3 regions of the Arthrobacter sp. 4R501 genome follow, and region 3 is predicted to be linked to each of the others. Evidence: riboswitches for the same ligand, from Rfam matches in the RefSeq annotation. Region 3 holds a riboswitch; each other region holds the start of a gene.
What was found. Region 3 has a riboswitch for thiamine pyrophosphate ahead of thiD (bifunctional hydroxymethylpyrimidine kinase/phosphomethylpyrimidine kinase). Riboswitches for the same ligand answer to the same signal wherever they lie in the genome.
Positions count from the first base shown of each region.

Region 1 (9,426 bases), on a different contig from region 3:
TCACCCTGCCAGCATGCCATCCGGCAAGCCCGACTTGGTACCCTAGATAGTCGAGTCCCCCCTGTAAATCCACTGAAAGAAGTGCGCGGCGCGTGTTCAATTCACTCTCTGACCGGTTGACAGCAACCTTCAAGAATCTCCGTGGCAAGGGCCGCCTCACTGAGGCCGACGTCGATGCCACAGTCCGGGAGATCCGCCGCGCCCTCCTGGATGCCGATGTCGCCGTTCCCGTGGTGCGTGAGTTTACGGCCCGCGTCCGCGAGCGTGCCCTCGGGGCAGAGGTATCGGGGGCGCTGAACCCCAGCCAGCAGATCGTCAAGATCGTCAATGAGGAACTCGTTGAGATCCTCGGTGGCGAGACCCGCCGGATCCGCCTTGCCAAGACCGGTCCCACCATCATCATGCTGGCCGGCCTCCAGGGTGCCGGTAAGACCACCCTGGCGGGCAAGCTCGCCAAATGGCTCAAGGCGCAAGGCCACAGCCCCCTGCTGGTGGCATGTGATCTCCAGCGGCCCAATGCCGTCACCCAGCTACAGGTTGTCGGCAACCGCGCCGGCGTGCCCGTTTTCGCGCCGCACCCCGGAGCCACTTCGGAACTCGAGCACCCCGCTGGTGACCCGGTCGCCGTCGCCCGCGCCGGTGTCGAGGAAGCGCGCCAGAAGCTGCACGACGTCGTCATTGTCGACACCGCCGGGCGCCTCGGTGTTGACGCCGAGATGATGGAGCAGGCGAGCGAGATCCGCCGCGCCATCGTCCCCAATGAAGTGCTGTTCGTGATCGACGCCATGATCGGGCAGGACGCCGTGAACACGGCTGTGGCGTTTGACGAGGGTGTGAACTTCACCGGAATCGTGCTGTCAAAGCTCGACGGCGACGCCCGCGGCGGTGCCGCACTCTCGGTTGCGTCGGTCACCGGTAAGCCGGTTATGTTCGCCTCCACCGGCGAAGGCGTGGATGACTTTGAGCTGTTCCATCCGGACCGCATGGCCTCCCGCATCCTGGACATGGGTGACGTCCTCACCCTGATTGAGCAGGCCGAGAAGAACTGGGACAAGGACGAAGCCGCCCGGATGGCGAAGAAATTCGCCGACCAGGAAGACTTCACCCTGGACGACTTCCTCTCCCAGATGCAGCAGATCCGCAACATGGGCTCCATGAAGAAGATGCTCATGATGATGCCCGGAGCGCAGAACATCCGCGAGCAGCTGGAGAACTTCGACGAGCGCGAGATCGACCGGGTCGAAGCGATCGTCCGTTCCATGACGCCGCACGAACGAGTCGCCCCGAAGATCATCAACGGCTCCCGCCGGGCACGCATCGCCAGAGGTTCAGGCGTGCATGTCTCCGAGGTCAACGGCCTGCTGGAGCGCTTCGGCCAGGCCCAGAAGATGATGAAGAAGATGGCCCAGGGCGGCGGTATGCCGGGAATGCCAGGGATGCCCGGCATGGGCGGCCCCGGCGGTGCGCGGAAGGGCGGCAAGAACGCCCCGAAGAAGAAGGCCCGCTCAGGCAACCCTGCCAAGGCTGCCCAGGAGCTCAAGGACGCCGAGGCCCGTCGGGCCGGCGGGGCGAAGGCTCTTCCCACGGGGGCGGCGTTCGGCCAGCAGGGCGGCGACTTCGACCCTTCGCAGTTGAACCTGCCCAAGGGATTCGACAAGTTCCTCGGCAAGTAACCACCCCTCCCGACTGGGTAGCAGCAGGCGTCGTTGTGGGCACTCATAACAACACTGGCTGCTGCCCAATTGGGATGTCGGTGCCGTGGAATAGGGTTGGGTCATGTTCAAACAGCGGGTAGTGTTCGTGCACGGCGCCGGACCTTTCGGTGCCGCGGCGTGGCTGCGCCAGCACGGCATGGCCCTGACGTACGACGCCCTCTTCCTGCGGCGGCACGGTTTTGACCCCGTCGCTGAACCCGTGGAGTCCTCGTTCTCCGTAGATACCGCCATCATCCTGCGCTCACTTGCCGATGACGGCCGCGGGGCCGCTGGGGGCCATGTTGTTGCCCACGCCGAGGGCGCGATTGCGGCCATGATGGCTGCCGTCGAACGCCCCGAACTGGTGTATTCCCTCACGCTGGTAGAACCGGCGTGCCTGTCCCTAACCGCCGAACTGCCGGCCACGGCCGCGCACCGCGCCCTGATGCAACCGCTGTTCGACGTCCGGCACCAGCTCAGCGATGAAGACTTCCAACGTGAGTTCGTGCGGCGAATGTTCGCGGCGGACCTGCAGGAGCCCGCCACGCCGGAGGAAAAACGGTCGGCGCGCCGGCTCCGGTTGCAGGCGCCGTCCTGGGAGGCCCCGCTGCACATAGTTCCGGGCGTCCCCACCATGGTCCTTACGGGTGGGTGGGAACCGCTCTACGAGGAAATCGCCGGATATCTGCAGGAAACCGGTGCCCTGCACCGCATCGCTGCGGGAGGACACCGGCCCCAGGACTCTGCCGAAGGTGACCGTGCCATCCGGTCCTTCATCGCCGACGTCGGCAGGTCACGCTCGGTTCAGGCTTCCTGAGCCGTCAGTTCCCGGCCGGGATCCGAAGCTCGGGGAGGTAGACCTTTCCGCCGGCGGCCAGGAACTCCGCACTCTTTTCGCGCATCCCGCTGTAGGCCTCGGCAATGGCCGCCTGCGAATCGGCGGAACCGTATTCGTCCCTGATGTCCTGGCTGATCTTCATGGAGCAGAACTTCGGGCCGCACATGGAGCAGAAGTGGGCGGTTTTGGCCGGTTCGGCGGGCAGCGTCTCGTCATGGAAGGCCTCAGCCGTGACCGGGTCCAGGGACAGCGCGAACTGGTCGCGCCAGCGGAACTCGAACCTGGCCTTGGACAGGGCATCATCCCGTTCATGGGCGCCGGGGTGGCCTTTGGCAAGGTCTGCTGCGTGGGCGGCGATCTTGTAGGTGATCACTCCGGTTTTCACATCGTCCTTGTTCGGCAGGCCAAGGTGTTCCTTGGGCGTGACGTAACAAAGCATCGCCGTGCCGTACCGGGCGATTTCGGTGGCGCCGATGGCGGACGTGATGTGGTCGTAGCCGGGGGCAATATCCGTGACCAGCGGCCCCAACGTGTAGAACGGGGCGCCCTTGCAGAGTTCCTGCTGGCGTTCCACGTTCTCCCGCACCAGGTGGAACGGGACGTGCCCGGGACCTTCCACCATGACCTGCACATCGAATTCCCACGCCCGCTGGGTCAGTTCAGCCAGGGTGTCCAGCTCGGCGAACTGGGCGGCGTCGTTGGCGTCCGCCGTCGCCCCCGGGCGCAGTCCGTCGCCCAGGGAGAACGCGACGTCGTACTTGGCGAAGATCTCGCACAGCTCGTCGAAGTGGGTGTACAGGAAGTTCTCCTGGTGGTGCGCCAGGCACCACCCGGCCATGATCGCGCCGCCCCGGGAGACGATGCCGGTGACGCGGTTGGCCGTCAGCGGCACGTAACGCAGCAGCACACCGGCGTGGATGGTCATGTAGTCCACCCCCTGCTCGCACTGCTCAATGACGGTGTCCCGGTAGATCTCCCACGTCAGGGCGTTGGCCTCGCCGTTGACCTTCTCCAGCGCCTGATAAATGGGCACCGTACCGATGGGCACGGGAGAGTTGCGGATGAGCCATTCCCGGGTGGTGTGGATGTCATCGCCGGTGGACAGGTCCATCACCGTGTCAGCTCCCCACTGCGTGGCCCACTGGAGTTTGTCCACTTCCTCGGCAATGGAGCTGGTCACGGCCGAGTTGCCGATGTTGGCATTGATCTTCACCAGGAAGGCCTTGCCGATGATCATCGGTTCGGATTCCGGGTGGTTGATGTTGTTGGGGATGATGGCCCGGCCGGCCGCCACCTCGCTGCGGACCAGTTCCACGTCGCAATTCTCGCGGAGGGCGATGAACTGCATCTCGGGGGTGATGACACCCTGCCGCGCATAGTGCATCTGGGTGACGGTCTTGCCTTCGACGGCGCGGCGGGGCACCGGTTGCGCGCCCTTCCACTCCGCAGAGGCGGCGCCGCGGCGCACTGCCGACTTGCCGTCGTCGAGCAGGTTCCGTTCCCGTCCGCTGTACGGCGCGGTGTCGCCGCGGGCGGCGATCCACTCCGAGCGGAACGGGTTGAGGCCCACCACCGGATCACTGCCCGGACCGGCCGTGCGGTAGGTCCGGAAAGGCCCGTTCGCCTCCCCGTTCGGCGACGGTTCCAGCGCGATCTCGGTCACGGGTACCCGGATCCCGGTGGCCTCATCGTTGATAAACGCCAGCGAGTGGGACTTCAGTGACTGGGTTTCAGGCTGGAGCGTTTGATCCACGTCGGCTTCATTTTGGGCAGGGATCAGCTGTGTTTCTTGTGTATTCAATGAATACTCACTTCCTTCGCCGGCATTACCCGGACAGGTTCAACGGTCGCAGGCTGCGTCAGCCCGATCTCAGCCCCTGCAAGGGCTCCCGTGTGGTCAAGTCGAAGCTACCACAGCCGCTGCAGGATTTTGGAGGAACGCTTGAATTAAATTGAAGCTTCAAGTAAATTGGAAGTATAGCCGCCTTCCATCCGAAGGCCAACGGACCGGGAGTTTTCAAATGACTGCAGAAGCCACCAGCCGGGATCTCCTTCCTGCCGACCTCTCCATGGGCACCGTGATGCTCAAGGTGGGCAACATGAAGCTGATGACCGACTACTACCAGCGTGCGCTCGGCCTGGAGATCGTCGCGGAACAGGACGGCGGCGTCTATCTTGGCCGCCTTCAACGCCCGCTGGTCCATCTCGCGGCCGCCCCGTCTTTGAATCTGCCTGGCAGGGGAGAGGCCGGGCTGTTCCACACCGCACTGCTGTTTGACGACCAGGCTTCGCTTGCCGCCACGGTAGCCACCGCCGCCCAGTACGAACCCCGGTCCTTCACCGGCAGCGCCGACCACCTCGTCAGCGAGGCCTTCTACTTCAATGACCCCGAAGGCAACGGCGTCGAACTGTACTGGGACAGACCCCGCGAAAACTGGTCGTGGAACGGGAAAGATGTAGTGATGGACAGCCTGGCACTGCCGCCGAAGCGCTACCTCGAGCAGCACCTGACCCAGGAATCCGTGGCAGGCCAGCGGGCCAGCGAAGCCGGCGTGGGTCACGTCCACCTCCAGGTGGGCGACGTCCAGTCAGCGCACGATTTCTACGTCGGCACGCTGGGCTTCGAAAAGACCGCCGGCTGGCACGGGCAGGCACTGTTTGTCTCCGCGGGCCGGTATCACCACCACATGGCCATGAACGTCTGGAACAGCCGCGGAGCCGGTCCCCGCAAGGACACCCTGGGCCTCGGCGAAGTGCTCATCGAGGTCCCTTCCGGGGATGACGTCGGAGCGCTCGCGGACCGCCTGAAGGTCGCCGGTGTGGCCTCGCACCACACGGGCGCCGAGCTTCGCTTCGAGGACCCGTGGCGCAACAATATCCGTGCCACCGTCCGCTGAGTGCGGCTGCCAAATATGCGGCCTGCCTTGTACTAGGCTGATTCTGAACGGCCGGGGCGGCACTTGCTGCTGCCCTTCCAGGCCGCACCGTCGACGGAATGAGGGCTGTTCCCATGGGTTTCACTGAAGTTTTTGTTTCCACTCACGATGCCGCGCTGAAGCGGGCGGGCGTCCTGGATGCAGGCGGCTCCCCGGCGGGCCAGGCCCTGCGGATTCCCGGAATCAGCGATTTCGAAATCGAGCAGCTTGGCGACCTTGCCGGCGTTGCTGTGCACGCCGGTGGCGCGGACTACGAACTGGCCATGGTTGACGTGGCCAGCGATTCCCTCCTCGGGGTCCCGCCGGCCATGGTGCGTGCGCTCGCGGACCTGCTCAGCTACGAGACTGAAGGCGAAGGCCATGTCCTGGACGACGTCGCTGAAAAGTGGGCCGCCCAGGATGACATGCCGTTCGGCGTGGCCGAGGCCCGGACGTATGTCCAGCAGTTCGCTGAGCTTGCCAACTCCGTCGATGACGCCGCACGCACCGGAGTGTATGTCTGGTCGTCGTAGGCCGGCCGTGGCCCGCCGGGTCCGCCCGCTGCCCCATCCCGACGTGTCAAGTCGAAATCCGGACGCTGATCTGGCACAATAAACAAGTACTCGATCTGCGTGGCCCCTCTCTCCGCGTCCGGATCCTGTCCTTCGAACCCTCAAGTATGGCCCGCCCCACGGGTGCAGAACGTCGGTTCACCCCTTTTCTGAAACAGGAGTGACCACAAAAGTGGCCGTAAAGATTCGCCTTAAGCGCTTTGGCAAGATGCGCGCACCGTACTACCGCATCGTCGTCATGGACGCACGCTCCAAGCGTGACGGCCGTGCCATCGAAGAGATCGGCAAGTACCACCCCACCGAAGAGCCCTCATACATCGAGGTGGACACGGACCGTGCCCAGTACTGGCTCGGCGTCGGCGCACAGCCGTCCGAGCAGGTTGCCGCGATCCTGAAGATCACCGGTGACTGGCAGAAGTTCAAGGGCCTGCCGGGCCAGGAAGGCACCCTGAAGACCAAAGCTCCGAAGGCGGCCTTTGTTGCCCCGGAAAAGGGTTCCGTGATCATCCCGGAAGCCATCACCAAGAAGTCAAAGCAGTCTGACGCAGCCGAGGCCCCGGCCGAAGCAGAGACCACCGAGGCTGAGTAGATTGCTGGCAGAAGCGCTCGAACACCTCGTCCGGGGAATCGTTGATTCGCCGGAAGATGTCAAGGTCAGCTCGAAGAACAACCGCCGCGGGGACACCCTCGAGGTTCGTGTTCATCAGGATGACCTGGGACGGGTGATCGGCCGCCAGGGCCGCACCGCACGGGCATTGCGCACCGTTGTGGCGGCACTGGCAGACGGCGAGCCGGTCAGGGTCGACGTCGTCGATACCGACCGCCGCCGCTAAGCGCTCAGCAACATCAGTTTTTGCTCCGGCCCTTCCACCAGCAACGGTGGAGGGGCCGGAGTGCTTTCACCACAAGACCGTGGAGAATCCACAAACCGAAACAGAGGAACAGATGCAGCTTCAGGTGGCACGAATCGGCAAACCGCATGGAATCCGCGGCGAAGTGACGGTCCAGGTGCTGACCGACGCTCCGGGGGACCGGTTTGTTCCCGGTACCGAGTTTGTGGTGGAGCCTGCATCGGCCGGCCCGCTCATTGTTGAGGGTGCGCGCTGGAACAAGGACATCCTGCTGCTCGCATTCGAAGGAATCGAGACCCGCAACCAGGCAGAGACCCTGCGCGGCGCCAAGCTTTTTATCGAAACCGAAGAGCTGGACGAGGACGACGACGAAGGCTGGTACGAGCACGAACTGGTAGGGCTCGAGGCGCGCGTCGGGTCGCAGATGGTCGGCAAAGTCGCCGCCCTGCACACCTTGCCGGTCCAGGACCTGCTCGTGGTTGAAACGCCGGACGGCAAGGAAATCCTTGTCCCGTTTGTGGAGCAGATCGTTCCGGAGGTCAATGTGGCCGGTGGCTTCGTCCTGCTGACGCCGCCGGACGGACTCTTTGAGGTCAACGACGGCGAAGCCGGCCCCGGTGAAGCGGAGGAAAACGCGTAGATGAGAATCGACGTCGTCAGTATCTTCCCGGAGTACCTGGCGCCCCTGGAGCTCTCGCTCATTGGCAAGGCCCGCCAGGACGGCCTGTTGGACCTGCGCGTCCATGACCTGCGTGATTTCACCACCGACAAGCACCGCTCAGTGGACGACACCCCGTACGGCGGCGGCGCGGGCATGGTGATGAAGCCTGAGCCTTGGGCGCAGGCGTTGGCTGCTGTTGCCGCAGTTGCTATGGCCGGATCCGGTGAAGCCGCACCGGGTGCCGAGGCCACGGCGGCCGAGCCCGCCAAACCGGTTCTGATCGTCCCGTCGCCGGCAGGGGAGCGCTTCAACCAGGCCCTGGCCCATGAGCTCGCAGAAGAGGACCAGCTGGTTTTTGCCTGCGGCCGCTATGAGGGCATCGACGAGCGTGTCATCGAGTGGGCGGAAGAGCACTTCACGGTGCGCCCCATGAGCCTTGGTGACTATGTGCTGAACGGCGGCGAAGTAGCCGTTTTGGCCATGGTCGAAGCCATCGGCAGGCTGCTGCCAGGCGTCGTGGGCAACCCTGATTCCCTGGTGGAGGAGTCGCATTCGGACGGGCTGCTGGAATACCCCGTGTATACCAAGCCCGCCAGCTGGCGTGACCGGGATGTCCCGGCAGTGCTGCTGAGCGGCAACCACGGGAAGATCGCGCAGTGGCGCCGCCACGAGCAGTACCGGCGGACGGCGGAACGCCGTCCGGACCTCCTGGAAACGTTCGACGTAGGGAAGCTGCCACGTGCCGACCGGACGGCCTTCGCGGACCTCGGGTACGACGTCGTCGACGGTCACCTCCTGGCGCGACGGCAGGCCGATACCAGCACGGACACCGGAACCGACGCCTCAACCTGAACCGGCGCGTCCGTGGTCCGCGATTGGCTGTAGGCCCGCGAGTGTGGCAAAATTAGTCTTTGTGTCTGCTGGGTCCGCACCTGCCACAGGGGGAGCGCAACCAACAGCTGGACACCCCGGGACCTTCAATCAGTGAAGGAACCGGCCCCACTTAATTTTCGGCGGTAATTTCCGGTACTTCCGGGCTTGCCCGCCGTGACCCAAAGTGAATGACCTGTGGCGTTCACCAGGAGTGCAATTATGCATATTCTCGATTCCGTAGATGCAGCCTCGCTGCGCACCGATGTTCCTGTCTTCCGCGCGGGTGACACCCTCAAGGTTCACGTGAACATCATCGAAGGCAAGAACTCCCGTGTCCAGGTATTCCAGGGCTTCGTCCTGGGCCGCCACGGCGACGGTCTCCGCGAAACCTTCACCATCCGCAAGGTCTCCTTCGGCGTCGGTGTGGAGCGTACCTTCCCGGTGCACTCCCCGATCATCGACAAGATCGAAGTTGTCTCCAAGGGTGACGTGCGCCGCGCGAAGCTGTACTACATGCGCGACCTGCGCGGCAAGGCTGCGAAAATCAAGGAAAAGCGCGACTTCCAGCCCAAGAAGTAAGTCCCCCAGGGACCTACAAAGCAGGCCCCAGCCGTACCAGGCCAGCGCCGGAGCCCTTCGCAACAGCGCCCCAGGAATACGGATCATGGACCAGACAAAACGCCAGCCCAGACGAATGGGCTGGCGTTTTGCGTTCCTGTCAGTTCTCCTGGCCGTGGCTATCAGCGGGCTGGTCCGTTCCCTGTGGCTGGATGTCTATTACATACCGTCCGAATCCATGGAGCCGGTCCTTGCGAAAGGGGACCGCATCCTGGTCTCCCGGACAGACTTCCATGCCGAACCCATCCGTCGGGGCGACATTGTGGTCTTCGACGGCAGGGGTTCGTTTGCTCCCCTGCACAGTGGGAAGGGCCCCCTTCTGGATTCCCTTGCAGCGGCCGGGCAGTGGCTAGGCCTGGCCGGCAGTGACACCACGTACGTCAAACGTGTCATCGGCATACCGG
Region 1 is NZ_PJIW01000005.1:242,387-251,812, forward strand. Features, by position in the region: gene CXR02_RS06670 (glucose-6-phosphate dehydrogenase) at 1-4, opposite strand, end outside; gene ffh (signal recognition particle protein) at 93-1,673, shown strand; gene CXR02_RS06680 (alpha/beta fold hydrolase) at 1,777-2,511, shown strand; gene thiC (phosphomethylpyrimidine synthase ThiC) at 2,516-4,285, opposite strand; TPP riboswitch at 4,328-4,435, opposite strand; gene CXR02_RS06690 (VOC family protein) at 4,554-5,429, shown strand; gene CXR02_RS06695 (hypothetical protein) at 5,543-5,980, shown strand; gene rpsP (30S ribosomal protein S16) at 6,192-6,608, shown strand; gene CXR02_RS06705 (RNA-binding protein) at 6,610-6,852, shown strand; gene rimM (ribosome maturation factor RimM) at 6,965-7,510, shown strand; gene trmD (tRNA (guanosine(37)-N1)-methyltransferase TrmD) at 7,511-8,383, shown strand; gene rplS (50S ribosomal protein L19) at 8,624-8,983, shown strand; gene lepB (signal peptidase I) at 9,069-9,426, shown strand, end outside.
Region 1: another riboswitch for thiamine pyrophosphate. It lies ahead of thiC (phosphomethylpyrimidine synthase ThiC); the one in region 3 lies ahead of thiD (bifunctional hydroxymethylpyrimidine kinase/phosphomethylpyrimidine kinase).

Region 2 (9,426 bases), on a different contig from region 3:
GGATCATTTTCAGGCTCAGGTTCTGCTTGCCCTGCTCCATCCGGGCGACGGCGCTTTGGCTGGTTCCCAGCGCTGACGCGAGCTGACCTTGGGTCCAGCCCTTCTCGGTCCGGGCGTCCCTGAGTGTGGCGGCAACGTGCTCGGCAGTTTGCTGGATCATAGATAAAAAATATCACAGATGAGCTATTTTACGGGATGTGAATCGGAGTGGCGACTGAAATCCCAGCAAATACCCGATTCATGAGATAGCCGCTCCTTGATGTTTGTCCTTGACCCGCCACTCGCTGGGCGGGAGACTAAAACATCGGGTTCACCCGATAAACGGAAGAATGCCCTGCAGGAGGCCTGCCATGTATGGGAATGCGGCCACAGCATCCCATGCTTTAGCGTGTGCCATCTTGTGCCTGCTCATGGCCCTTTGCGGGATTATCGTAGCGCCGGCGTCCGTGGCCGCCCCTTCACCGGGTGAGGGCGCCGAGCAAGCACTGGGCAACGATGTCTCGTGGCCTCAGTGCAACAAGGCGCTTCCCGCCGCTCCAGCTTTCGGGATCGTGGGCGTAAACAATGGCCTGGCCAGCACCACTAACCCCTGCCTCGCCGAACTGCTCCGCTGGGCCAAAGCCATCACGGTGAACCCGACCGATCAGCCGTCCGTGGCCCTTTACGTCAACACCGCCAACCCGGGGCACGCAGGCTCCTGGTGGCCGACCAGTAATAACTACCCCGCAGCCCACGCTGTATCCAACCCCTACGGCACCTGCAAGGACAAGGACGTTGCCCCGGCGTGCGCATACATGTACGGCTACGCCAAGGCGTACGACGACGCCTACATCCGCGGCATCAGCAGCCCCTCGGACTACCTGTGGTGGCTCGATGTTGAAACAGGCAACAGCTGGTCCCTCGACCAGAATGCCAACCGTGCCGTCCTAGAAGGTATGACCGACTTTTTTCACAGCATCGGCGCCGACGTCGGCATCTACTCCTCGGCCTATCAATGGGGACAGATCGTGGGCAGCGTCAGCAGCTCCAGCAACCTTTATACCCTGCCCAGCTGGCTGGCAGGCGCCCGCACGGCCATCGGAGCCACGGCCAACTGCTCGAATGCGCCGCTAACCCCCGGCGGCACGGTCACCCTGACCCAGTTCGTCTCCAGGGGCTTCGACTACGATCACTCGTGCATTTAGCAGGCACAGCGCGCCGTAGCCAGAATCCAGAAGCATGGCCCGCCCGGACTAGCGCCAGACGAAGTTCCAGGTCCCCATTACTGCCGCGGAAACCACTGCAGCCGCCGCGATCAGCACGCCGCCCGCCAGGACCCAGGCGTCCAACGGCGAGTACGTGGATTCCCGCGCCCACGTCCGCTGCCCGGTGCCAAAACCGCGCGCTTCCATGGTGATGGCCAGCCGGGACGCCCGGCGGATGGCCTGGACCAGGAGCCCGAAGCTCTGCCCGAGGGTGGCCCGCAGCCGTTGCAGCGGGCTGCCCTGCGAGCCCACGCCGCGGGCCCGCCGCGCCATGCCGATGGTCTGCCATTCCTCAGCCATGAGTCCCACCAGGCGCATCGCGGCCAGCGTGCCGAGGACAAACCGGTGCGGCAGCCGGGCCTTCTGGGCCAGCGCATCGGCGAGGTCGGTGGGGTCCGTGCAGGTCATGAGCAGGATCGCCGGAAGGGCTATCGCGAGGCCTCGCAGCATAAAACCGATTCCCAGCTGCAGGGAACCTTCGCTGATGGACCAGATGCCGACGTCGAGCAGTCCAGCGCCGCTGTCCGCCGCGACGATCGCCGTGCTCCAGCCGCCCAGGGCTGCCGCGATGATGAGCGGCCAGCCCCGTTGCCACAGCAAGCGAAGGGTGAGGCCGGCCAGCGGAAAGAGCGCCAGCTCGGCCGCAAGCGCCACCGAGGCGGACACCCAGTCGATGGAGAGCGCCAGCGCCAGGGTGATGAGGAAGACGACGGCGAACTTGGCCAGCGGGTTGGCGCCCGTCAGCAGCGCGTGGTTGCCGCGGAGGGTCAGGGCATCCCTCATGCCGCACCTGCTTCCTGGCGGGCGCCACCGCGCGAGGCCGGGCCAAGCCGCAGTTCGGCCCCGCCCAGGACTGCGCTGAATTCCTGGTCGTGGGTCACGGAAACCACGGAGGTCCCGGCGTCGAGCAGTTCTGAGAGGAACGAGGCGAGCTCGGCCCAGGTGTTGGCATCCTGGCCGAACGTCGGCTCGTCGAGCACCAGCACACGCGGGTGCGCCGCGAGGACGGTGGCCACCGACAGGCGCCGCTTTTCGCCGCCCGACAGCGTGTACGGATTGGCGTCCACCAGGTGCGTCAGGCGCAGCCGTTCCAGCAGCTCATCAACCCGCTCCTCGCCATGCCCCAGGTGCCGCGGGCCGAACATCAGCTCGTCCAGCACGCGGCCGGTCACGAACTGGTGCTCAGGCTCCTGGAACACGGTTCCGATGCGGGAAATCAGCTCGTTGGCTTTCCATTTGAAGGGATCGATCCCGGCCCCCTCGGAAAGCTCGACGGCGGCTGACACCTTCCCCGCCACCGGCGCCAGAAGCCCGGCGAGTGTCAGCGCAAACGTTGACTTGCCGGCGCCGTTGGGCCCCGTGACGGTGAGTGCCTGGCCGGAACGGACCTGGGCCGTGATGCCCAGCTGCACCGGTACCGGCGGGATGGTCCGGAAGCCGCGGCGCCGCGGACGCTCGCGGGAGACGGCCAGGTCCTCGGTAGCCAGCAGCAGGTCACCTGAGCCTGTGGACACGCGGCGGCGGGTTGCCGGAACGTAGCCCGGCACCCAGACGCCTGCGCCGATCAGCATGTCCCGTGCCTCCGCGAGCACCTGGTCCGGCGGCCCGTCCAGCAGGACTGCGGACGTAGCGGGGGAAGCAGCGGAACCCGCTGCCGAGCCCGGCTGCAGCACCACAATCCGGTCCACCAGGTCCTTCCAGACGGACACGCGGTGTTCCACCACAACGAGGGTGGCACCGGTTTTGTCCAGGCAGCGGCCCACGGCGTCGCGGACTTCCAGCACGCCAGCGGGATCCAGGTTCGCGGTGGGCTCATCCAGCAGGATCAGCCCGGGCCGCATCGCGAGGATCCCGGCCAGCGCCAGGCGCTGCTTCTGCCCGCCGGACAGGGCCGACGTCGGGTGGTCCAGCGGGAGCCGGCCCGCACCAGCGCCGCCGTCGGCGTTCAAACCGGAGCCGGCATCAGCGCCGTCGCTGGCGTTCAAACCGCCGCCCCCGGCACTCCGCAGCCCGACGTCGTCGAGCGCTTCATGGACGCGCCGCCAGATCTCGTCCCGTGGAACGGCGAGGTTCTCGGCGCCGAAGGCGACGTCGTCACCTAGGCGCGACAGAACAACCTGCGTTTCCGGATCCTGCTGCATCAGGCCCGAGCGGCCGCGTTGCCCGCGGGGCACCACACCGTCGATCAGCAGCGAACCGGTTTCGTCGGCGTCGTCCTCTTCATCCCCCAGTACCCCTGCGAGCGCGTGCAGCAGCGTTGACTTGCCCGCGCCCGACGGGCCCAGCAGCAGCACCCGCTCGCCGGGAGCGATGTCGAGGTCGAGCCCTCGGACGGCGGGGGCGGAACGTCCGGCATGCCGCCAGCCCCAGCCACGGGCGGACACCGCGGCGGGGCGTACTCCGTAAGCGCCGGCGTCGGAAGCGGTCATCAGTTGAAGACGGGCTCCGACGCTGCCTTCCGGGACGCGAACGAGCTCAGCACGCCGGTCCTGGCCAGGCCGCGGGTGGCGATCCAGGACAGCGCGCCCGCAATCACCGCGCCGGAGATTGTGCAGAACACGATGTACGCGAGCTTGTCACCGGGCTCGTAGGCGATGTTCCAGCCCCACGGCAGGAACGAGTCATTGAGGCCGCAGAACAGGCCCGCGCCGGCACCGGCCAGCAGCGCGGCGATGAGGTTGTACTTCTGGTGCAGGAAGGACTTGAACCGGAAGTTGCCGTATACCAGCAGGAAGAACACCAGCTCGGCGCCCAGGCCCTGCAGGAGTCCGGAGATCAGCACCGTGGCGCCGTACTGCGAGCCCATGATGAGTTCGCCGGTGGCGGCCACCGCTTCGCAGAAGAGCGCCGCGCCGGGTTTGCGGATGATGAGCATGCCCAGCACTGCCGGGATCATCCAGCCGCCGGCGATCAGGCCGGTCAGCGGGGGGTAAACGGCGTTCATGGGGGCGGAGACGATGCCGGCGCCCTGGGACCAGGCCCAGAAGATCACGCCGCCGGTGATGGCGATGAGTGCCGCCACCACGATGTCCACAACGCGCCAGGTATTGCCGGTCTTTTTGATTGCTGCAGTTGTCATTTTGGTCCTCCTGAGGAACAGGAGGGGAAAGTGCCCCGGCGTGCGGCGCTGCCGCCGTTTCCGGACACTTCGAGAACTCGACTCCCTTGCGCCGGTACTAACCGGATCAGGTTCGAGGGTCTGCGGCTGTCCGCACTCTCAGCGCCCACCTGCGGTTCCCTGGCAATGCCAGTGATGTCCGACGGCGGCGCTCCCCTGTCGTAATAAATCTGCCCTGATGGGCGTGCTCCAGTTTACACCGCGGGCGGGGTAGATTGTGGGCCATGACTGCCAACAACCCGACTGTGACTGCGTTCAATCCCGATTCGACGGTGCCCCAGCCGGCGGGGCTGCTTGAGGCCCTGATTGCCCGGGTCGGAGCCGAGATCAACGAGCTGCAGTTTCCGCATTTCAGCAAGGACGACTCCCTCAACCTCGGGCTGCTCCTGGTGGAGCTGGGCAAGAGCCGGAAGCTGCCTATCGCGATCGACATCACCAAGGGCGAGCAGGTCCTTTTCCATGTTGCCCTGGACGGCGCCACCCCCGACAACGAGCACTGGATCCGGGCCAAGCAGCGCACCGCCGCCAGGTATGAGATCCCGTCGCTGCTGGTGGGCCTGCGCGGCAGGCTGCACGGCGGCCGGATCGAGGACCACGGCTGGTTCGACGAGTCCACCTACGCCCCGCACGGCGGCTGCTTCCCCGTCTACGTCGCCGGTGTGGGTGCAGTGGCCACGGTGACGGTCTCGGGCCTGCCCCAGCAGCAGGACCACGATCTGGTGGTGGAAGCCCTGCGGGAGATTCTGGAGTCCATGCAGCCGGGTTAGGCTAAAGGAAGTCCCGGATCCGCTCACAAGGAGTTCAACGAATGAACCTGTTCATCAAGCTGCTCGGCACTGCAATCAGCATCGGCGCCGGGTTCGTCGGCACCAAGGTGGTCAATACCGTGTGGGAAAAGTCCACCGGCCGGAAGCCTCCCACCGGCAAGGACGAAGACACTCCCACCACCCTGCGCTCGGCCCTGACGTTCGCGCTCATTTCGGCCTCGGTCAGCACCATCATCCAGGTGCTCGCCAACCGCGGCACCCAGCGGGCCATCACCCGCTTCGCCAAGTCCCAGGACATCGTCTGACCGCATCACCATCCCCTGAGTTTTTGTCCAGATAATCGGTTCAACCCGGCCGAGATACCCGATTATCTGGACAAAAACTCACACGGGACGCTGGGGCTGCGCGTGACGCTTCAGTCCCGCCGGCCGCCGTCGGACGCTTCATCCCTGGACGACTCATCCCGGGCCGATCGGGCCGCCTTCTGAACCACGGCTTCGAGTTCATCGGAGCTGAGCAGCTCACGGTGCAGGTGTTTGGTCCGGTAACCGGCGCGGCCCACCATATGGGCGGAAACCGGCACCGTCAGCAGCTGGAAAATCCAGGCCACCAGCAGCACCGGCCACACCCACCAGGTGCGCAGCTGCAGGCCGATGGCCGCCAGGAGCAGGAACAGCCCCAGCACCTGGGGCTTGGTGGCCGCGTGCATGCGGCTCAGCAGGTCCGGGAAGCGGAGCAGGCCCACGGCGGCGGCGAGCGACATGAGGGCACCCGCCACCAGGAACACCGCCGACACAGTATCGATGACGTTGTCAACCACGCTGGCGTCAGGATTCATTGGCTTGCTCCCGCCGGTCGGCCACGTAGCGCGCCACGGTTACCGACCCGATAAAGCCGACCACGGACAGCGCCACTAGCAGCATCAGGTTGTTCAGGTGCCGGTTGACGGCCATGTCGATGCACAGGGCCGCACCGAGGATCGCGAGCAGGACGTCGGAGGCCAGCACCCTGTCCAGCAGCGACGGGCCGCGGGAGATCCTGATGATGGCTCCCGCCGCTGCCAGCGAAAGAATGACTGCCGTGACAGCCAGGACAGTCTGCATCATGCTGCGGCCTCCTGCCGGATTGCTTCGAGTTCTTCGCGGGTGCCCATGATCCTGATCAGGCCCGCTTCGATGGAGCGGACTTCCTGGCGCAGGTTCTCGACTTCTTCCGGGCTGCTGACATTGAGCGCATGGAGGTACAGGGTGGACGTTGACCGGTCCACTTCCACCACCAGCGAGCCCGGGATCAGCGAAATCACGTGCCCGGTGGCGGTGACCATCAGGTCCTGGTGGCTCCTCAACGGCACCGCGACGACGGCGTTGATGACCCGCGGGCCGCGGACAGCCGCCAAGTACATCACCTCAACGCTGGCTGCCGCCACCCTGCCCAGGAAACGCAGGGCAAATGGCACTGCATAAAGAATGTTGAACCTGCCGCTGAGTTCCACCGGCGGCAGGTAGAAGATCCGGGCCACGAGCACGGCCAGCAACGCGCCGAAGAGCAGGTTGCCGGGGCTGAAGTCCTGCCACAGGGCGCCCCAGACAATCACCAGCCATACCAGCAGGGGCAGTTCCTGGCGGAGGGAAATCCGGCGGCGGCTCATTTGCCCCCACCGTTCTTCAGGGCCAGCGGGGGAACGTCCGTGTCCTCGCCCAGCACGGCCTGGATGTAGGCGGACCTGTCCAGCATTTCGTGGGCGGCCTGGTCCGAGACAGTGAACAACGGGCCCGCAAAAACAGTGAGTGACACGCCCAGGACCACCAGGCCCAGGGTTGAGCCCACCATGGTGCGGGGCAGCAGCGTGACGTTTTTGCGGCCGGCCCGGCTGCCCGTATCCGAATCCTCCGGCTCGGCCAGCAGGACGGGGTCCGGGTGCTCGGCGTCCGAGGGCTTGCGCCAGAAGGCGCGGTTCCAGACCCGCGCGACGGCCAGCAATGTCAGGAGGCTGGTGACCACACCGCCGACCACCAGGGCGTAGGCCAGGGGTGTGCCCAGTTCGATGCCCGCCTGGATGAGCCCCACTTTCCCCAGGAAACCGGAGAACGGCGGGATCCCGGCAAGGTTCATGGCGGGGATAAAGAAGAGCAGGGCCAGGATGGGTGACAGCTTGGCGAGGCCTGCCAGCCGGTCCACGGAGGAGCTGCCGCCACGGCGCTCGATCAGGCCCGTAACCAGGAAGAGGCTGGTCTGGATGGTGATGTGGTGGGCCACGTAGAACACGGCGGCGCCCAGCCCGGCCACCGAGGACATCGCCAGGCCGAACACCATGTAGCCGATGTGGCTGACCAGGGTGAAGGACAACAGACGTTTGATGTCGCTCTGGGCCAAGGCACCCAGGATTCCCACCACCATGGTCAGCAGCGCCGCCACCATCAGCGGGGTGTTCAGGCTGTCCCCGGGGAAGAGCAGGGTCTCCGTGCGCACCATCGCGTAGACGCCCACTTTGGTCAGCAGGCCGGCGAACACGGCGGTGACCGGCGCCGGCGCCGTGGGGTAGGAGTCAGGCAGCCAGAACGAGAGCGGGAACACGGCCGCCTTGATACCGAAGGCCACCAGGAGCATCACGTGCAGCAGGGTCCGGGTTCCCTCGTCCAGGTCCGCGAGCTTGATGGCGAGGTCGGCCATGTTCACGGTTCCGGTGGCGCCGTAGACCATGGCGATGGAGATCAGGAACAGCACCGAGGACACTACGGAGACCACCACGTAGGTGACGCCGGCGCGGATGCGGGGGCCGGTCCCGCCCAGTGTCATCAGCACATAGCTTGCCGTCAGCAGGATCTCGAAGCCGACGTACAGGTTGAACAGGTCCCCGGACAGGAACGCGTTGGAGACCCCGGCCACCAGGATCAGGTAGGTGGGGTGGAAGATCGACACCGGCGCGTCCTGGTCGCCGTCGGCCATGCCCTGCCCCGTGGCGTAGACCAACACAGCGAGGCTAATGGCCGACGACACCACGAGCATGAGGGACGAGAACTGGTCCACCACCATGGTGATGCCCCACGGCGGCAGCCAGCCGCCGATGGTCACGGCGGCCGTTCCGCCGTCCCACACGGAGGCCAGCAGCAGGCACTCCAGCAGGAGGGTCAGGGACAGCACGCCGATGCTGACCGTGCGCTGGGCGCGGGAGTGCCGGATCAGCAGGAAGGCCAGGGCGGCACCGAGGACGGGAAGTATGACGGCGAGCGGGGCAAAACTTGCGATGTTCACTTCACACCTCCGTCGGGACCAGGGGTTACGTTCCGCGAGCCGGGTTGCTCTTCAGCGGCGGCATCCGCGGCAGGAATCTTCTTGGCACCGGCCGTGACGGAACCCCCGGCCCCTTCCGGGCCGTCCGCCGCCGTGGGGTGGTTCGAGACCGTGCTCCCGTCGCCGCCAAGCATGGTCAGGGGAAACTCGGAAGTCTCGGCCGGGATCGGTGCGTCGTCCTCCGCGTCGAAGCGGGGGGTCTCGGCGACGCGGAGGTCCTCGACGTCGTCCTGGATCTCGTCCTGGCGGGCCAGGACCCACGTGCGGTAGATGATGCCGAGCATAAATGCCGTCACGGCGAAGGAGATCACGATCGACGTGAGGATCAGGGCCTGCGGCAGCGGGTCCGCGTACTCATGCGCGCCGGTGTCCTTGTTGTACAGGGGCGCCAGGCCGGCATAGCCGCCGGTGGCCAGGATCAACAGGTTAGTGGCGTTCGCCAGCAGCATCAGCCCGAGCAGGACCCGGGTGAGGCTGCGTTCCAGGATCAGGTAGATGCCGCACGCATACAGGGCACCCATCACGGTCAGCAGGGTCAGGTTGACGCTCATCCTCGGCCCCTCGCAGTGGTTTCGGAGGGGACGCCCACGGGTTCCCGCACCTGGGCAGTCGCAGGGGCGTCGTCGTCTGGCGAGTCCTCGGCAGGCGCAGTTCTCTGCTCTTCGAAGTGTTCGTCGATCTCGGAGCCCAGGCTGCGGAGGACGTCCAGCACCAGGCCGATCACCACAATGTAGACGCCGATGTCGAAGATGGTGGACGTAACGAACTTGATGTCCCCGAACACCGGCAGCCAGAGTTCGATGATGGCGGTCTGGAATACCTGGCCGCCCAGCAGCAGCGGCACCACACCGGACGCCGCCGCAGTGGCGAGCCCGATCCCCAGCAGCGTTCCCGCGCCGACGGGCGTGGCCTCGCGCAGTTCGAACCGGCCGCCGGCCAGGTAGCGGATGGCCAGGGCAAGTCCGGCAGTCAGGCCGCCGGCGAAGCCGCCGCCGGGCAGGTTGTG
Region 2 is NZ_PJIW01000020.1:67,397-76,822, forward strand. Features, by position in the region: gene CXR02_RS18175 (UDP-N-acetylglucosamine 1-carboxyvinyltransferase) at 1-160, opposite strand, end outside; gene CXR02_RS18180 (hypothetical protein) at 447-1,184, shown strand; gene CXR02_RS18185 (energy-coupling factor transporter transmembrane protein EcfT) at 1,233-2,027, opposite strand; gene CXR02_RS18190 (ABC transporter ATP-binding protein) at 2,024-3,673, opposite strand; gene CXR02_RS18195 (ECF transporter S component) at 3,673-4,323, opposite strand; TPP riboswitch at 4,389-4,530, opposite strand; gene CXR02_RS18200 (heme-degrading domain-containing protein) at 4,587-5,129, shown strand; gene CXR02_RS18205 (DUF4235 domain-containing protein) at 5,171-5,434, shown strand; gene mnhG (monovalent cation/H(+) antiporter subunit G) at 5,545-5,967, opposite strand; gene CXR02_RS18215 (monovalent cation/H+ antiporter complex subunit F) at 5,957-6,235, opposite strand; gene CXR02_RS18220 (Na+/H+ antiporter subunit E) at 6,232-6,777, opposite strand; gene CXR02_RS18225 (Na+/H+ antiporter subunit D) at 6,774-8,381, opposite strand; gene CXR02_RS18230 (Na(+)/H(+) antiporter subunit C) at 8,378-8,971, opposite strand; gene CXR02_RS18235 (Na+/H+ antiporter subunit A) at 8,968-9,426, opposite strand, start outside.
Region 2: another riboswitch for thiamine pyrophosphate. It lies ahead of CXR02_RS18195 (ECF transporter S component); the one in region 3 lies ahead of thiD (bifunctional hydroxymethylpyrimidine kinase/phosphomethylpyrimidine kinase).

Region 3 (9,426 bases):
GGCCCGCCGCGAATCAGTTGACCGGCAGATGATCGTCCGCCAGCGCGACGACAGAATCCAGATCGGCGTCCTCGAAGACGGCGTCCTGGCCGAGCACTTTGTTTCCAAGACCCAGCAGGACTCCCTGATCGGCAACGTTTACCTCGGCAAGGTGCAGAACGTCCTGCCGTCCATGGAAGCGGCGTTTGTTGACATCGGACGCGGCCGCAACGCCGTCCTGTATGCCGGTGAAGTGAACTGGGAGGCAGTTAACCTCGAAGGCAAGCAGCGCCGGATCGAAAACGCGCTCAAGTCCGGCGACACCGTCCTGGTCCAGGTCACCAAGGATCCCGTGGGCCACAAGGGTGCACGGCTGACCAGCCAGATCTCGCTGCCCGGCCGCTACCTGGTCTATGTGCCCGGCGGCTCCATGACCGGCATCTCCCGCAAACTGCCCGACGTCGAGCGAAACCGCCTCAAGCGCATCCTCAAGGACCGCCTCCCGGAGCACGCCGGCGTCATCGTCCGCACCGCTGCCGAAGGCGCCTCGGAAGAGGAGCTCACGCACGACATCAACCGGCTGCGCGCGCAGTGGGAGGGCATCGAAAGCCAGTCCACGTCCACCAAGATTCTCGCGCCGGAGCTGCTCTACGGCGAACCTGACCTCACCATCAAGGTGGTCCGTGATGTCTTCAACGAGGACTTCTCCAAGCTGATCGTCTCCGGTGAAGAGGCCTGGGACACCATCGAGGCCTACGTCACCTACGTGGCCCCGGACCTCGTGGGCCGCCTGGAAAAGTGGACCAAGGACCAGGACATCTTCGCTGCGTGGCGGATCGATGAGCAGATCCACAAGGCCCTGGAACGCAAGGTCTTCCTGCCTTCGGGCGGCTCGCTGGTCATTGACCGCACCGAAGCCATGACCGTGGTGGACGTCAATACCGGCAAGTTCACCGGCAGCGGCGGCAACCTCGAGGAAACCGTCACCAAGAACAACCTCGAGGCAGCTGAAGAAGTGGTCCGGCAGCTCCGGCTCCGCGACATCGGCGGCATCATCGTCATCGACTTCATCGATATGGTCCTCGAATCCAACCGCGACCTTGTCCTGCGCCGCATGGTGGAATGCCTGGGCCGCGACCGGACCAAGCACCAGGTGGCCGAAGTGACCTCGCTGGGCCTCGTGCAGATGACGCGCAAGCGCATGGGCACCGGGCTCCTGGAAGTCTTCGGCGAGCAGTGTGAAACCTGTGCAGGCCGCGGAATTGTCACCCACGACGACCCCGTGGAACACCGCCGCGCCAACACGGTAGCCGCGGAGCACCACGTGCAGCGGGTAGACAGCCGCCCGGAAGCCCAGCGCACTGACAGCGTGCGGACTGACAGCCAGCGCCCGGACAGCCAGCCGGGTGGCCGCACTGACCGGAAGCGCCGCCGCGGACGGGGTGGCCAGCCGCTGGAAACAGCACCGGCAGCTCCGGTGCAGATCCACACGGTCCACCCGGAAGCCAGCGATGCCGAGCGCCATGCGAAGGCGGAGGCCACGCGGGCAGCGCTTGCGAACATTGCGGCCGCAGCCCACGCTGCGCATCTGCATGACGACGAGGTGGCGCACGCATCAGCTGCCGCGGGCCGGCAGCCTGCGGCTCCGGTGCCGGCTCCGGTTGGGCAGTCCGAAACGGACTCCAACGGCCGCCCGGCCGCAGTGCTGACATTCGGCGGCGAGCAGGTGGTGCTTCCGTTCGTTGCGCACCACGATGACCAGCCGCACGCACCTGCCCTGACACTTGACCGCCTCGCGGAGGCCTTCGCCCACCTTGGTGAGCCGGCTCCTGTAGCGGAAAGCACGCCGCCGGCAGTTCATGCAACTGAAAGCCGGGCGGCCGAACCTGCCCGCCAGCAGCAGCCAGCCGCGGCGGAGAGGGATTACTCCGACCACACCGAGGAGCCCCGCGCCCGCCGTCCCCGGCGGAACCGGAGTGCCAGCCGTGCCCAGGGCGCAGCCAACGCCACGTCCGTAGAGCATCACGAAGCCGCTCCCGCGGCTGCCGCCGGACACACCCACGCCGCCAAGGCCCCGGAACCCGTCAAGGCTCCTGTGGCCGACAAACCGGTTGCCGCCAACGCGCCCATCATCCTGGGCGTAGGAGTTCCGGCCTCGGAGCTCTGACCAAACAGTAGGGCAAGCCAATACAACGGCGCCCGGACGTGCCTGTGAATCACAGGCTGCGTCCGGGCGTCCGGCGTTAAGTCGCGAGGAACGCTAGGCTGGTGACTGACACGGGGTGCCGCGCAGAGAGCCGGCTGAGATCCACACCCGTTGAACCTGTCCGGTTAGCACCGGCGAAGGGATGTCTCCTTTGGCTTCAACTTCTGTCCTTCCTCCTGCAACGCCCGCGGCGGCCCTGCCGGAAACCCCAGCAACCCGGGCTGAGGTCCAGCCCGCACCAGGCCGCTCTTCTGCGGTCCGGGTGCTGCGTGACGTTCCGCGGGTGCTGTCCATTGCCGGATCGGACCCTTCAGGGGGCGCGGGCGTCCAGGCCGACCTCAAAAGCATTGCGGCCCTTGGCGGCTACGGGATGGCGGCCATCACCGCGCTGACGGTCCAAAACACCCAGGGGGTCCAGGCGGTTCACGTCCCGCCGGCGTCCTTCCTTGGCCAGCAGCTTGATGCCATCAGCGATGACATCACCATCGACGCGGTCAAGATCGGCATGCTGGGCGACGCTGCGGTGATAGGAGTGGTCCGCGACTGGCTGGAAAAGGTGCGTCCCGCCGTCGTCGTTCTTGATCCGGTGATGGTGGCCACGAGCGGCGACCGGCTGCTGCAGGAGTCTGCCGAGGCGGCCCTGCGGGAGATGCTCCCGCTCGCGGACCTGATCACCCCCAACCTGGCGGAACTGGCCATCCTGTTGGGGGAGCCGCAGGCGAGGGAATGGCACGACGCGCTCGGGCAGGGGCAGCGGTTGTCCGCAGCGACCGGCGCCACCGTCCTGGTCAAGGGCGGCCATCTCGACGGCGGTGCGTGCCCGGATGCCCTGGTCAACGCTGCCGGGCTGCTCGCCCGGGAGGTGGTGGAAGTGAGCGGGGACAGGATCCCCACGCGCAACAGCCACGGCACCGGCTGCTCGCTGTCATCGGCCATGGCCACGGCCCAGGCCCGGCTGGGGGATTGGGAAGCCTCATTGCGGAAAGTGAAGCCCTGGCTGGTGGGCGCGCTGCAGGCCGCTGACCAACTTGAGGTGGGCGCGGGCAACGGCCCCATCAACCACTTCCACCACATGCAACAGGTTCCGGCAGCCGGCGAATTCGCAGAGACGCTGCGGCGGGCGTCGGAGCCGGATCTTGCAGCCATCTACGGGCTGGATTTCATCCGCGACCTGGCGGCCGGCACATTGGCTGAGGAACAGTTCGCCTATTACCTCGCCCAGGACGCCATCTACCTCAACGGCTATTCGCGGGTCCTTGCCCGGGCCAGCGCGCTGGCGCCCACGGAAGCCGCCCAGCTATTCTGGGCGAAGTCGGCCCAGCAATGCCTTGAGGTCGAGTCCGAACTGCACCGCACGTGGCTAAGCACCAGGACAGTGGACTCCGTCCTCGGACCTGTCACCAAGTCCTACGTGGACCACCTGCTGGCGGCCTCTGCCTCCGGCAGCTACTCGGTCCTCGTGGCGGCGGTACTGCCGTGCTTCTGGCTGTATGCCGAAGTGGGGCAGACTCTCCACGCGGAGTTCCTGGCTGCGGGTGCACCGGCAGCACATCCTTATGCCGACTGGCTGCGGGCCTATGCTGACGAGGATTTCGCCCAGGCCACGCGTGACGCCATCGCCTTGGCTGACGACGCCGGCCGGAGTGCTTCCGCGGATGAACGGGCGGCGATGCTGGTGGCTTTCAGGCAGTCGTGCCGGTTCGAGGTGGAATTCTTCGACGCGCCGCGAATTCATTCCTGACAGACTGCGGCCCGTGTGGCCTGTACGATAGTCAGGCACGGTTTTGGATTGTCAGTGCAGTACCTGCTTGTGGGTCCTATCACAGACAACCTGCCGTAACCAGCCTCATTTGCGGCCGAAGGCAAAATTAGCGTATTCTAGATCTTCGGTGCTTACGCCAACACTTGGGTTACGACCCCACGGCGTTGAGGCACAGCGAGAACCCAGCCAATTATGGAACAGGGTTCAGCACGCAAATTTAGTAATAAACGTCGAGAGAAGTGAGTTCCCAAGTGGTGTACGCGATTGTCCGCGCAGGCGGCCGCCAAGAGAAGGTTTCCGTTGGAGACTTCGTTACCCTGAACCGCGTCCCCGGTGGAGCCGGCAGCACCTTTGAGTTGCCCGCACTGCTCCTGGTAGACGGTGACAAAGTCACCTCTGCTGCTGCGGACCTGGCCAAGGTAACGGTTACGGCTGAGATCCTCGAAGACCTCCGTGGTCCGAAGATCGTCATCCAGAAGTTCAAGAACAAGACCGGTTACAAGAAGCGCCAGGGTCACCGTCAGGAATTGACCAAGGTCAAGATCACGGGTATCAAGTAACTCTTCGTTACTGTTCAGGTTCTTCAGCAGATTCCCCAGAATTTAAAGGCAGGCATTTCAAATGGCACATAAAAAAGGCGCGAGTTCCACTCGCAACGGTCGTGACTCCAACGCCCAGTACCTCGGCGTCAAGCGCTTCGGCGGCCAGGTAGTTTCCGCAGGCGAGATCATCGTTCGCCAGCGTGGCACCCACTTCCACCCGGGCGCCGGCGTTGGACGTGGCGGCGACGACACACTGTTCGCACTGGCCCCGGGAGCCGTCCAGTTCGGCACCCGCCGCGGTCGCCGCGTAGTCAACATCGTTGCTGCTGCAGCTGCAGAGTAACAAATAGTTCTGAAACGGTGGAGCGGGCCATTTGGTCCGCTCCACTATTCTTTTAACCGCATTACAATCGTCTTGGCGCCCTTGGGCGTCCAGGAAACAGCACTGAGGAGATCCACGTGGCGAGCTTTGTAGACCGGGTAGTACTGCACGTATCCGGCGGTACCGGCGGCCACGGCTGTGTCTCCGTCCACCGGGAGAAGTTCATCCCACTGGGCGGACCCGACGGCGGTAACGGCGGCGACGGCGGCAACGTCATCCTGCGCGTTGACCACCAGACCACTACCTTGCTCGACTACCACCACTCCCCGCACCGCCACGCCACCAACGGCGGGTCCGGGATGGGCGACTGGCGCGGCGGCAAGAATGGCGAGACCCTCATCCTGCCCGTGCCCGACGGCACCGTGGTCAAATCCAAGGACGGCACCGTCCTGGCGGACCTGGTCGGCGAAGGAGCAGAATACGTGGCGGCCGCCGGCGGCCAGGGCGGCCTGGGTAACGCTTCGCTGTCCTCGCAGAAGCGCCGTGCCCCGGGCTTCGCCCTGCTGGGCATCGAGGGTGACGCCCGTGACATTGTGCTGGAACTGAAGTCCATCGCGGATATCGCGCTGGTGGGTTTCCCCTCTGCCGGCAAATCCAGCCTGATCGCGGCCATGTCCGCTGCGCGGCCCAAGATCGCCGACTACCCCTTCACCACGCTGATCCCGAACCTGGGTGTTGTCCAGTCCGGCGACGTCCGCTTCACCATTGCAGACGTTCCGGGCCTTATCGAGGGCGCCAGCGAAGGTAAGGGCCTTGGCCACCACTTCCTGCGCCACGTGGAGCGTTGCGCCGCCCTGGTGCATGTACTGGACTGCGGCACGCTGGAATCGGACCGTGACCCGTTGGCAGACCTGGCCATCATCGAGGCCGAGCTGGAAAAGTACTCCGTAGACATGAGCTTCGCGGGTGCCGACGGCGAAGTGGTTCCGCTGAACCACCGTCCGCGTCTGGTCGCCTTGAACAAGGTGGACCTTCCGGACGGCAAGGACATGGCTGAATTTGTCCGCCCGGAACTCGAATCACGCGGCTACCGGGTCTTCGAGATCTCGGCCACCAGCCACGAGGGTCTCCGCCAGCTGGGCTTCGCCATGGCGGAAATCGTGCAGGCCGCCCGTGCCGCCCTCGCGGCCGCCCCGCCCAAGGTCCAGCCGCCCATCCTGCGGCCCCGCGCCGTCAACGAAGCCGGCTTCAAGATCCGCCGCGAGGAAAAGAACCTCGAGCCGCTCTTCCGCGTCCTGGGCGACAAGCCTGTCCGCTGGGTCAAGCAGACCGACTTCACCAACGAGGAAGCCATCGGCTACCTAGCTGACCGCCTGGCCAAGCTCGGCGTCGAAAACGAACTGTTCAAGCAGGGCGCCAAGCCGGGCGACGCAGTCGTGATTGGCGAAGATGACGGCGTTGTCTTCGACTGGGAGCCCACCATGAGCGCCGGAGCCGAAATGCTCGCATCACCGCGTGGCACGGATATCCGTTTCGCGGACGTCGGCGACCGTCCCACACGTGGCCAGAAGCGTGACGAGCAGCAGGAACGCAAGGATGCCAAGGCTGCCGCCCGCGCCGAGCTCGAGGCCGAGCGCAAGGCCGGGATCTGGACCGAATCGGTCAGCGGGCGCCGCGCTGCCAAGCCTGTCACCGAGAGTGGGCTGGGCGTTGAAGATGACGAGTGAGGCCGCTGAAATGACCGAAAAGTCCGCAGTAATCATCGAGGAACCCAAAGACGACCGCAGTGTGCTCGCCCGGGCCCGCCGGATTGTTGTCAAAGTAGGGTCGTCGTCGCTGACCAGCATCAAGGGCGGCATCTCGGAAGAGTCCCTGACCGCCCTCTCAGATGTCCTGGCCGCCAAACATAACGCCGGCACGGAAATTATCCTGGTTTCTTCGGGAGCCATTTCCGCAGGGCTCGCGCCCCTCGGCCTGGTGAAGCGTCCGCGTGACCTCGCGACCCAGCAGGCCGCCGCCAGCGTGGGCCAGGGCCTGCTCATGGCGCGCTACACGCATGCATTCGGCGCCCACGGCGTCACGGTCAGCCAGGTGCTGCTGACCGCAGATGACCTCATGCGTCGCAGCCACCACGCGAACGCGTTCCGTGCACTGAACCGCCTCCTCAACCTCGGCGTTGTGCCGGTGGTCAATGAAAACGACACGGTCGCCACGCACAAGATCCGTTTCGGCGACAACGACAGGCTCTCAGCGCTCGTGGCCCATCTGGTCCGTGCTGACGCCCTGATCCTGCTGTCCGACGTCGACTCGATATACGACGGCCCGCCCGCCAAGGGCGCCAAGCGCATTTCCCAGGTGGACGGCCCCGGAGATCTTGAGGCAGTGACCATCGGGAAGCCGGGCAAGGCAGGCGTAGGCACCGGCGGCATGCAGACTAAAGTCGAGGCTGCCATCATGGCCGCCGATTCCGGCATCCCGGCGCTGGTCACGTCCACAGCCAACGCCGCAGCCGCCCTGGCCGGTGAGGACGTGGGGACCTGGTTCACTGTCAACAGCGGCCGGAAGTCCGTGCGGATGATGTGGCTGGCCCACCTGGCGCACGTTCAGGGCAGGCTCTTCCTTGACGACGGCGCCGTGCACGCCGTGCGGGACAATCGCTACTCGCTGCTCCCTGCCGGAATTTCATCGGTGGACGGCACTTTCGAAGCCGGCGACGCCGTCGAGATGGTGGCCGGCGACGGTACCGTCATCGCGCGCGGTTTGGTTAATTACTCTTCCGACGAGCTTCCCCAGATGCTGGGCCGCTCCACAGTGGAACTGGGCGAGTCCCTGGGCCGCGGATTTGACCGTGAGGTTGTCCATATCGACGACCTGGTTCTGGTCTGAGCGGTCCGCTCGCCTAGACTTGAAGGATGACTGAGGCACTGATTTCCCAAGCCACTGGCACGTCCGACGATTCAACCGTGGTTCCTCCCGGGCCGGAACAGGGGAGGACCCACACTCCGGCGGAGGTTGAGGCGGCCGTCCACGCCATCGCTGACCGCTCACGGCAGGCAGCCCGCCAGATGGCCGGGGCCACCCGCGCCCGGAAGGACAGTGGCCTCCGGGCCATCGGTGCCGCATTGCTGACGCGGAAGGACTTCATCCTGGCGGCCAACGCCAAGGATGTTGCGGCTGGCAAAGCCAACGGCACGTCGGCGGCCCTGTTGGACCGCCTCACCTTGACCGAAAGCCGGATCGACGGGCTCGTGGCGTCCCTTGAAAACCTGGCCAGCCTGCCCGATCCGGTCGGAAACGTGGTCCGTGGCCAGACCCTCCCCAATGGGCTGCGCCTGCGCCAGATCAACGTGCCCATGGGAGTGGTTGCCGCCATTTACGAGGCCCGTCCCAACGTCACGGTAGACATAGCCGGTCTTGGCCTCAAGAGCGGCAACGCCGTCATCCTCCGCGGCGGCACTGCTGCCGCCTCCACCAACGAAGCACTGGTCCAGATCCTCCGCGAAGCCCTGGACTCCGTCGGGCTGCCGGCCGATGCCGTGCAGACAGTGGACCAATACGGCCGTGAAGGTGCGAATGCGCTGATGCGTGCGCGCGGCCGCGTTGATGTCCTGATTCCGCGCGGCGGCCGGGACCTGATCCAGTCCGTGGTGCTGAACGCCGCCGTGCCGGTCATCGAGACCGGCGAGGGCAACGTGCATATCTTCATCGACGAATCCGCCAACGAGGACATGGCGGTGGAGATCCTGCTGAACGCCAAGACCCAGCGGCCCAGTGTCTGCAACACCGTGGAGACGCTGCTGGTCCATTCGCGGTCCACCGTGCTGCCCGCCGTCGCCGCCGCGCTGCGCGGCGCCGGGGTCACCCTCCACGCCGACGAGCGCATCCGTGCGGCGCTGCCTTCATCTGTTGAGTCCGTTCCGGCAACGGATGAGGACTGGGGAACCGAGTACATGGACCTGGACCTCGCCGTAGCAATGGTGGACAGCCTGGATGACGCCGTCAAGCACATCCGGACCTGGTCCACGGGCCACACCGAAGCTATCCTCACTAACGACCTGGCCAACGCGGAGCGGTTCATCGCCGAGGTTGACTCTGCCGCGGTCATCGTCAACGCGTCCACGCGGTTTACCGACGGCGGCGAGCTGGGCCTCGGTGCCGAGGTTGGCATCTCCACGCAGAAGCTGCACGCCCGCGGCCCGATGGGACTGACAGAGCTCACCACCACTAAGTGGATCGTGCAGGGCGAGGGCCAGGTCCGCGGGTAGCAACGCGGTAATATAGACAGAAGTCCGGAACGGCGGGACAATCCGCTGCCACATCCTTGAACCTTAGGGGAGAAAATGCTGCTCCAGCAGATCGCCATGACCGTTGCCGAAGGCGGAGAACACGCACCCGCTCCGATCTGGGCTGAGCCGTGGGTGTTCGGCGTATCCATTTTCGCCATCCTGCTGGTGATGATGTTCGTTACGCTCTCCTACTCGAACCTGGGCAACCGGCACACCGTAACGGATGAGCACGCCGATCCGCACCGCCAGCACCCCAACAAGCACGACCACGGCCAAGGCCACTGAAATTTCCCGTGTTCTGCACCGTGACGGTGCGCAAAGGCGGCTGC
Region 3 is NZ_PJIW01000003.1:218,601-228,026, reverse strand. Features, by position in the region: gene CXR02_RS04060 (Rne/Rng family ribonuclease) at 1-2,146, shown strand, start outside; TPP riboswitch at 2,248-2,345, shown strand; gene thiD (bifunctional hydroxymethylpyrimidine kinase/phosphomethylpyrimidine kinase) at 2,328-3,926, shown strand; gene rplU (50S ribosomal protein L21) at 4,199-4,507, shown strand; gene rpmA (50S ribosomal protein L27) at 4,569-4,832, shown strand; gene obgE (GTPase ObgE) at 4,949-6,538, shown strand; gene proB (glutamate 5-kinase) at 6,549-7,697, shown strand; gene CXR02_RS04030 (glutamate-5-semialdehyde dehydrogenase) at 7,724-9,076, shown strand; gene CXR02_RS04025 (hypothetical protein) at 9,152-9,382, shown strand; gene nadD (nicotinate-nucleotide adenylyltransferase) at 9,321-9,426, shown strand, end outside.